3 regions of the Catenovulum sp. SX2 genome follow, and region 2 is predicted to be linked to each of the others. Evidence: predicted binding sites of a transcription regulator. Region 2 holds the regulator's gene; each other region holds the start of a gene.
What was found. Region 2 encodes LexA, which represses DNA repair genes until DNA is damaged. Its sites were predicted from a motif close to TACTGTATNNNNATACAGTA; they were not measured.

Region 1 (3,287 bases), 1.1 Mb from region 2:
TGTAAATACATCCTTGTACGCTCCGCTTTTTCATCCATGAAAAAGAGGTTTTGCTCTAAATTATAACCCACACCTCATCGTTAGCGACACCGCAGTTGCCAAATACTGGAGTTTTATGCGAGGGGATTTATGTTAGAAGCAATTGATTATACAAGTGACAATGCAGCACAAGAATTTGCAAGATCGCTAAAAGAAATAGGTTTTGCGGTTTTAAAAAATCATCCTTTAGAAAAAGCGCAAGTCACCCATTTATATCAACAATGGCAAGGGTTTTATAGCTCAGAAACTAAGTTCGATTATGCTTTTAATAAAGATCGCCAAGATGGTTTTTTCTCAACCGAAAAAGCTGAAACTGCTAAGGGCGCATCAGTCAAAGACATCAAAGAATACTTCCATTTTTACCCTTGGGGTCAATGTCCTGAAAACCTTAAAGCGGATACGCTCACTTATTACCAACAAGCCAATCAACTTGCCTGTACCTTGTTAACTTGGGTTGAGCAATATACACCAGCGCATATAACTGAAAAGCTCAGTGAGCCACTGTCTAATATGATTGTTGACTCAGATATGACCATGCTGCGTATTTTGCATTATCCACCTTTTGCCGGTACAGAAGCGAAAGGGGCGATTCGTGCAGCTGCACATGAAGATATTAATTTACTCACCATATTACCCGCTGCGACTCAATCAGGTTTACAGGTTAAAGATAAAAACGGTCACTGGTTAGATGTACCAGCAGAATTCGGTTATTTAATTATTAATACTGGCGATATGTTACAAGAAGCTTGTGAACATTATTACCCATCAACCACACATAGAGTGGTAAACCCAACGGGTGAAGCAACTACTCAATCACGTATATCCATGCCTCTGTTTTTACATGCAAGACCTGATGTGGTTTTATCTGAAAGATATACAGCAGGAAGTTATTTAAAACAAAGATTAAAAGAGTTAGGTGTAGAGTAAAAAAAGGCCAGTAAACTGGCCGGGTGAGAGGTGCAAATGCACTAAAAACTGGGTGCTTATATCAAGTGAAGCGCAACAAACTTACCTGATACAGAAATGATTTTGGGGGCTATGAGCTCAATTTTGCTCAGCTATAACCTAACAAATAAAGTAATTAAGCTGCTTGTTTTACTGTGTTTGTTTTAGCTTGGCTATCAGCTTTAACCAATAGGGTATTACAGTTATTTTGTGCGCCTAAAGCAGTGAGCGCCTGATATTGTAAGCTGCTGCATTCATCTACCCAGCCAACTACAGTGCTGCATTTACCAGCCTTAACTGCTTTGATAATGGTTTCTATCGCTTTAGTTTTATTTTGGTGGATAACCAACATTTTATTTAACTGCACGCCCATTTCTTCTAGCTCTTGGCGTGAAGGCATACTCTGTGGCGCTACTACACACAGCCAACGTTTATTTTCTTGAATACGGGCTACTTTTTGCCAAAAGCGTTTAGTAACTGTTTCGGCTTGGTTGTCGCTGGTTGCACACATTTGAATTGGTTGGTTTGGTTTAATCGCAATAAAAGTTTTCATAGCAGCACCTGTTTTCTTATCCAGTAAAGTGTATATATATACAGTATACTGATGTTTTATACAGGTCAACTACTGGTTAATTAAACAGGTATAATTAATTTTTATATGTTTATTTAATTTGTATCTATATATTGATTTTATTGGCTTGAGGGCAGGGGAGCTAGGTTAGTCAATCTCGGATACAAAAAAGGCGAGTTAAACTCGCCTTTTTTGTATTCTAAACTACTGTATGTTTACAGTGGATTAAACACATACTGCTCTAGTTGTGCGTCAGCAACTTCACTGCCGTCTCGCTCTTGGCGAATTCGCACTAACAAATAACCAAGTTTAGGCGCTAACCAAAATTCAGTGACGCGATCACTACTGTCGTCTCTAATACGTTGCAATTTTACTGTTTCAATTTTGCCTGCCGGCACTTCGATCACTTCTTCGCCAACCACTTTAAAATGATAAAGTTTATCTTTTTTCTTATGGTTAACTAGGTAGTAGAACATTTCTTGTTTGCCTGCGGCTAAATCTAGTTTTAGCTGCAACTGATAGCTGACTTCGTCGTACCATTGGATATCAGAAGCTACTTCAATCTTTTTGTCTGTTTCAACATCCAACACTTGACCATTACTAAAGTCGAGAGTGGTGCTTTTATCACTGCCTGTGCCTTCGCGTTTAAATAAATAACGCAGAGGTTTTACTTGCTGTTGATTAACAACTAACTCTGAGGTTTCGCGTCTGTGGTCGCTTAAAATAAGTAAAGATAAATCCGAGAAGTAAGAGAAGGTAAAGCGGTTTTCGCCAATTTGTGATAACTGTCGTTTAGCACTACCTAAATTCAGTCGACCTTTTGATACCTTATATTTGGCGGTAAAAGGCGTCAGTGCTTGCGTTTCAACAGCTTGAGCCGATGCATTAAAGGCTAATGCACTGGAGATAACACAAAAAATTGATAAACCACTAATTCTCTTCAACATACTGTATCCCGGTTGCCGGTAAAACTTTATCGTCTAACCAAGCTGCTCCATTTTGCATGGTTAATTTACCTTTACAGAACCAATCTACCACGAGTGGGTAAATGATATGTTCTTTTTTATGTATACGTTGTGCAAGTGTCTCAGCTGTATCATCTGCAGTCACGCTAATACTTGCTTGACACACAACAGGCCCACCATCTAGCTCTTCGGTGACAAAATGCACGCTCACGCCATGTTCTTTGTCGCCAGCATCTAATGCGCGTTGGTGAGTATTCAATCCTTGGTACTTAGGCAGCAAAGATGGATGAATGTTCAACATTTTACCAACAAATTTTTGCACAAAGTTTGCAGTTAGAATTCGCATAAAACCAGCAAGTACCACTAAATCTGGTTGATGGCTTTCAATAAGTTTGGCAAGTTCAATGTCATATTCTTCACGGCTTGCAAAAGATTTGTGACTTAAAGTATGGGTAGGAATGTTGGCGGTTTCTGCTCTTACTAAACCATAAGCGTCTGCTTTGTTTGAAATAACAGCTGAAATGCGGCCATCAATTAGGCCGCTTTCACATGCATCAATTAAAGCTTGTAGGTTAGAACCACTGCCAGATATCAATACAACAAAATTTTTTGACACTGTTAGATCATCTCTACTTGTTCTTCTTCGTCAGTCGCTTCGCTAACGTGACCAATAATCCAAGCTTTTTCACCAGACTGGCGTAAGCTAACTAAAGCTGCTTCAGCGTCATCTTCATGTACTGAAATAATTAAGCCAACACCACAGTTAA
Region 2 (3,287 bases):
GTTAATTAATGATGGAAATACCCCAGGTAACCCAGCGCCATTGGCTTGATGACAAGCCGCACAATAACCCATGTATGCCGCTTCACCTTCTTTCATCAACTCTTCAAAGCTCATGTTCATTGCCAATAATCTAGCTTCTTCTGCGGCAGCAGCAGCTTTAAGCGCTTTTTGCTGAGCCATCCACTCATCAAACTCTTCTGGTGGCAAAGCTTTGACCACTACAGGCATAAAACCATGATCTTTACCGCATAATTCAGCACATTGACCTCGGTAAATGCCGGGCTCGTTTACGCGAGTCCAAGCTTCATTAATAAAACCAGGGTTTGCATCTTTTTTCACAGCAAAATCAGGCACCCACCAGCTATGAATTACATCATCTGAAGTCATTAAAAAACGGACTTTGCGGTTGGTTGGAATGACTAAAGGTTTATCCACCTCAAGTAAATAGGTATCACCTTTTACCCATTTATTCTGGATTTGTTCCATTGGGGTCGACATCAAACTATAAAACTCAATGTCATCATCTAGGTATTTGTAATGCCATTTCCACTGTGAGCCTGTCACGACAATGCTAATGTCAGACTCGGAAGCGTCTTCCATTTCAAACAAGGTTTTTGTAGCTGGGATTGCCATACCAATCAAAATGAAAAAGGGTACTATAGTCCATGCCACTTCCACTTTTAGGCTTTCATGAAAATTGGCCGCTTTCACCCCTCTTGATTTACGGTGAAATACCATAGCCCACAGCATTGCACCAAAAACCACAACCCCAATGGCGATACAGATATAAAATATCGTCATATGTAAGTCATAAACTTTTTGGCTTATGTCTGTTACCCCAACCGGCAAGTTTAGATCACTCCGCTCGTTTGAAGCTAAACATACAAAAGATAAGCTAGACGCTATAACAGCGAAGATAAATGCAACAACTCTTTTGACCACAGCTAAAACTCCTTGTTTTTTGCTGATCAATTGGCGTGTAGAAGTTAGATTGTTAGCGCAACGATTCCCACATCAATTAATACAACATTAGTTTTATTTTATTACTGCGTATACAAACATGCGTTTGCATAGGTTATGAATAAAAAATAGACAATGATTTGCATTAGATCCAATAACAAACAAAAATATTTTTATTTTTTAACAATTAAGCGAGGGAATTTATTAGATATTAGTTGAAAGGAAAAAACAGCAAGCGGCAAGATCATAGCAATAAAGGCGAGTGCAAGGTAAATAACCACTTAACACTCTTCTTTATTACACAAAGGAGAAAAAGGAAAAATAAAACTTAGAAGCCACCTGTACTTCTAACAACACCAACAGCTAAACCTTCAATTGCAAAAGGTGTAGTGGTTAAATCAACTTCTATTGGTGCAAAATCAGCATTTTCGGCAATTAGAATAACTTTATGGCCTTTTTGTTGATAACGTTTAACAGTTACGTCATCTTCGACCCGAGCTACCACAACTTGACCATTTTGTGCAGTTTGAGTTTTATGTACAGCCAATAGGTCACCATCTAAAATACCAACATCTATCATACTGTCGCCGTGTACACGCAGTAAAAAATCTGCATTTGGTCGAAACAATGCAGGGTCAACTTTATAGTGTTGTTCAACGTGTTCAGTTGCTAATATTGGGTTACCAGCCGCTACACGGCCAATTAGCGGTAAACCTTCCTCTTCAACTAAGTCACCATCTTGGGCAACTAAGCGAATACCACGTGAGGTACCGGCCATAATCTCAATCACACCTTTTTTCGCTAACGCTTTTAAGTGTTCTTCCGCAGCATTGGGTGATTTAAAACCTAAAATTTTCGCTATTTCAGCACGCGTTGGTGGCATGCCAGTTTCTTGAATATTGTCTTTTATCAGCTGTAATATTTCGCTTTGTCTTGGCGTGAGTGGGCGCATAACAATGTTTATCCATACAGTACAAAGTACTGTTAGTATATACAGGCTAGATAAAAACACAAGCTCAAGCTGAATTTAATCCAACATTTGCAAAATCCGAAGCTAACCAAATAATAAGTTGCCGTGCTACAATAACGGCAAATTTTTTTCTACTTGTTATTAGATGACTGACTACAAAAAGCTATTCAGCTATTTAATTGAATACCCCACACGCTTGTTAACAAAGTCAAAATTGGTATTAGGCCAGTTTGATAAGCTCACACAAGACTGTGGTACACAGCCAATATTTTATGTATTAAAACACGATTCGATAACCGATTTATTGGTGTTAAAACGAGCCTGTAGTAAAGCAGGTTTACCTAGCCCATTTAAGCCGGTAAAAATTGGTGAGCAGCTGTTTCGCCGCTACGTGTGTTTAGATAAATTACAACCTGTGTTACAAAAATCGTCTGGTGAAACCGACGCGAAAGCACAAATACAAACCGTATTGGATTTACATACAGTCAACACAGATTTAGACGCCAAACTTGTGCCTTGTTTTGTCGCTTGGGGGCGCTCACCGGGTGTTGAAACCAATAACATAAAAACCTTGTTCAACGACCAAAGAAAACCTAGCTGGTTGAAAAAGTTCTTTATAGTGTTGTTTTCCGGCCGAGATAACTTCATTTCAATTAATGAACCGCTATCCATTCGTCATGTTGTTGAAAACTATGGTTCAGATGATGAAATCAGCCACAAATTGTTACGTGTTGCGCGTTTTCACTTCCAGCGCCAACGTCTTGCTATGGCAGGGCCGCGTTTATGGCAACGCGATAATTTAATTACCTCGTTATTAGCGTCCCCTGTTATAAAAAAAGCGATTGAAGACGAAGCGAAAAGTAAAAATATTCCAATCGAAAAAGCCCGTCAAACAGCAAAATCCTATTTGGACGAAATGTCTGCCGATTATCGTGAAAGCCACATTAGACTGCTTGATCGTATTATGACTTGGGTTTGGAACAAACTCTATTCTGGTCTTGAAGTGAAAAATGGCGATGCTGTACGTAAACTTGCACAAGATGGTCATGAGCTTATCTATGTACCTTGTCATCGTAGCCATATGGATTACCTACTGCTCACTTATGTAATTTATTACCAAGGTTTAGTACCACCACATATCGCAGCAGGGGTTAATTTAAACTTTTGGCCTATGGGCCCAATATTCCGTCGCGCCGGTGCATTTTTTATCCGTCGTTCATTCCGCGGCAATAAACTTTATTCAGAGACATTTCGTGAATATTTAGCCCAGCTCATTAGCAAAGGTTATGCAATCAAGTTTTATCCTGAGTCGGGCCGTTCGCGCACAGGGCGTTTGTTAAAACCGAAAACCGGCATG
Region 3 (3,287 bases), 110 kb from region 2:
ACGGTAAAACACTAAGATGTCTTTATACTCTGCTTTTATTTTCAGGTATTGTTGCATCATAGGTGTGTGTTGACTCAAACTTTGTTCTGAATAAATATCTGTACTCATTTGTAATTTTTACCTGATTTGAGATTTGCCGAGCATGTATTGGACTGAAATTCTTCAAGCCGCTGAAAACTGTGGCGCTATTTTAACGCGGAAAGGGCTAACCATTGCAACCGCTGAATCATGTACTGGCGGTGGGATTGCTTATGCTTTAACCGAAATCGCCGGAAGTTCTGCCTATTTTACCCAAAGTTGGGTGACTTACAGTAATTTAGCCAAAGAAAATTGTCTAGGCGTGGCCGCTGATACTTTAGAAAAGTATGGTGCTGTGAGTGAGCAAGTGGTTGCGGAAATGGCTGCCGGTGTGTTGCAAAACTCTGGGGCTGATATTGCGGTAACCACTAGTGGTATTGCTGGGCCGGGTGGGGCAACCGATACTAAACCTGTAGGTTTAGTGCATTTTGCTTGGCAAATTAAAGGGCAAGGTGCGTTGTGTGAACATAAAGTATTTGATGGTGATAGAGCGGCAGTTCGGCAGCAGGCTATTTTATATGCATTGGAAAAAATTGAAGTTTTGTTGGATAAAACCGAGTGATAACAAGTCGCTGAGTGGTTATGTGCAATATGCTCAAAAGCACGACAGCATAACTTTCGCAAAACCGCTGTGAATACAATCCCTGTACGCTTCGCTTTTTCATCCATGAAAAAGAAATTTTGCTCTAAGTTATTGCTGACGAACTTTTTACCAATGTTATCGCTGAGTAATTGGTTTTTGGAGCTCAAAACTTTTAAAGTTAATTGCCAAACTATGCTGGGTGGGAATACTCGGTAGCGTCTTAATATCATTAATGTTTAAGAGGGAATATCAATGACAGTGTTTAAACCACTATTGTGTGTGGTTCTAGTTTGTATCATTGGTTTATTGGTCGCCCTCTATCCTAATGCTGAACCAATAAACAAACCTCTGATTCACGATTTTAGTGTCAATAATACTGAAACAACCCTTGCTAACTCGCCAGTAAAAGAGAAATCGAAACATCCGACAGACGCTTCTACTGAGCACAAAGCTAACCATAACCAGCATTTGAATAAGCAGCATGAGCCAGCGACGGAAGAAAAAGCATTCGTTGACGATGATGCCATGAGTATTGAAGCCTTTTTACAGCAAGAGCGCCATAAAGCAATGGTGACAAAAGAGCTTGTTGACGTCCCGCTAGAACAAGCTCTTGCCCGGCTTAAAGACGTCCCTGAATTTATGCTACGAGAAGTACCTGGTTTAAAAGACCGCCCCCCTACAAACAAAGATTATTCTGCAACTAATTTTCCTATCAGCCCTGTATATTTGAAATTTCCAACTGTGCCAAGAGCTTGGTACGACAGTTTGTTTTTTCAGGGTAACTTTGAAGATCACCGAGCAATGCAATTAACAAAACACTTATCAAAGTGGGTTGCGAGTACATGTCCTCATTTAGATATTCTGTATGTGAAATGTAGTATGACTGCCTGTGAAATAGATTTATCCCCAATCAAAGGGTTAGACCTGAGCGGTAAAGGGTGGTGGTCACATTGTTATATTCCAAACTACTTAAGGTCTATAGGTTACAAAACTCGGCTTAGGCATGCGATACAACCCAGACATTATCGGCAAGAAATTTATAGTTTTCACGCTGAATATTATTAGTGCCTAGTTGCAAATGTCGACAAAGCGATTGTTTCCATCTGACCATTGCACCCATCAACAAACACCCCGCAAAAAATTTCCAACAAAAAACTTGATACTGTATGAGTAACCAGTATACTTAAACCCAACTTAACGAATACCTAGTCGGAGATTTCTTAAATGAGCGACAGCAAACAAAAAGCCCTTAGTGCAGCATTAGGACAAATCGAGCGCCAATTTGGTAAAGGTTCGATCATGAAGTTGGGTGACAACTCAGCATTGGACATTGAAAGTATTTCAACTGGTTCACTAAGCTTAGATATTGCGCTAGGTATAGGTGGTTTGCCATGTGGTCGTGTTGTTGAAATCTTCGGTCCTGAATCATCTGGTAAAACAACACTAACGTTACAAACAATCGCAGAAGCGCAGAAAAAAGGTAAAACTTGTGCCTTTATCGATGCTGAGCATGCACTTGACCCAGTATACGCAGAAAAACTTGGCGTAAATATCGACGAATTATTAGTTTCTCAACCTGATACTGGTGAGCAAGCATTAGAAATTGCTGACATGTTAGTGCGCTCAAGTGCAGTAGATGTAATCATAGTTGACTCGGTAGCTGCATTAACACCAAAAGCTGAAATTGAAGGCGAAATGGGTGATGCACACGTTGGTTTGCAAGCGCGTTTAATGTCGCAAGCTTTGCGTAAATTAACAGCGAACATTAAGAAATCAAATACCCTTTGTATCTTCATTAACCAAATTCGTATGAAGATAGGTGTTATGTTCGGTAACCCTGAAACCACAACTGGTGGTAATGCACTTAAATTCTATGCTTCTGTGCGTTTAGATATTCGTCGTACTGGTGCCGTGAAAGAAGGTGATGAAGTAACGGGTAGTGAAACGCGTGTTAAAGTGGTTAAAAACAAAGTTGCTCCACCATTTAGACAAGCTGATTTCCAAATTATGTACGGCCAAGGTATTTCTAAAGAAGGTGAGTTATTAGACCTAGGTGTTAAAGAAGGTTTAATCGACAAATCAGGTGCTTGGTACAGCTACAATGGCAATCGTATTGGTCAAGGTAAAGCTAACTGTATTAAATTCTTACAAGAGAATTTAGACATGGCACAAGAAGTTGAAGGTATTTTACGTCAACGCTTATTATTACCTTCGAAAAAAGATGCAGCTAACGCAGTTGAAGATAAAGCTGCTGCAGAAGCTACGGACGAATAAAGATACCCAAGCTGCTTGATACTTGAAGATGCGAGATTGTAGTCTTGCCCTTCAGGTGCTTTAAGTGGATTTGATATGGCACTGACAGCAGAATAAAAAACGCCGCACTCTTTATTAGAGTGCGGCGTTTTTGTTTTATGCAGTTTGTATTATGGCAAAAATTTAAATGCCGCCAGAGCGGCACTTAAAACTAATAAACTGCTAGGCTATTAGTCAGCTAATTCTTGACCGAATACCGGGAAGCCATTTTCGTCCCAAGTAATTACGCGAGCGCGTGCGTCACGGTTAGGATCTGTTAATGGGTTACCGATTAATTCTTTATAAGTACGAGCGTGGTAAATTAACACGTCGG

Region 1: ACMZOO_RS02465 (SulA-like leucine-rich domain-containing protein) is a predicted target of LexA. The motif match lies at 1,564-1,583, and genes of this name have one in related genera.
Region 3: recA (recombinase RecA) is a predicted target of LexA. The motif match lies at 1,822-1,841, and genes of this name have one in related genera.

Annotation. Positions count from the first base shown of each region.
Region 1 covers NZ_CP182493.1:559,948-563,234, reverse strand. Annotated here, with positions in the region: gene ACMZOO_RS02470 (2OG-Fe(II) oxygenase family protein) at 130-966, shown strand; gene ACMZOO_RS02465 (SulA-like leucine-rich domain-containing protein) at 1,121-1,537, opposite strand; gene ACMZOO_RS02460 (DUF3108 domain-containing protein) at 1,771-2,502, opposite strand; gene purN (phosphoribosylglycinamide formyltransferase) at 2,486-3,136, opposite strand; gene purM (phosphoribosylformylglycinamidine cyclo-ligase) at 3,139-3,287, opposite strand, start outside.
Region 2 covers NZ_CP182493.1:1,663,172-1,666,458, forward strand. Annotated here, with positions in the region: gene coxB (cytochrome c oxidase subunit II) at 1-918, opposite strand, end outside; gene lexA (transcriptional repressor LexA) at 1,289-1,912, opposite strand; gene plsB (glycerol-3-phosphate 1-O-acyltransferase PlsB) at 2,076-3,287, shown strand, end outside.
Region 3 covers NZ_CP182493.1:1,549,890-1,553,176, reverse strand. Annotated here, with positions in the region: gene mutS (DNA mismatch repair protein MutS) at 1-108, opposite strand, end outside; gene ACMZOO_RS06540 (CinA family protein) at 143-640, shown strand; gene ACMZOO_RS06535 (hypothetical protein) at 914-1,726, shown strand; gene recA (recombinase RecA) at 1,886-2,935, shown strand; gene ACMZOO_RS06525 (glycoside hydrolase family 43 protein) at 3,145-3,287, opposite strand, start outside.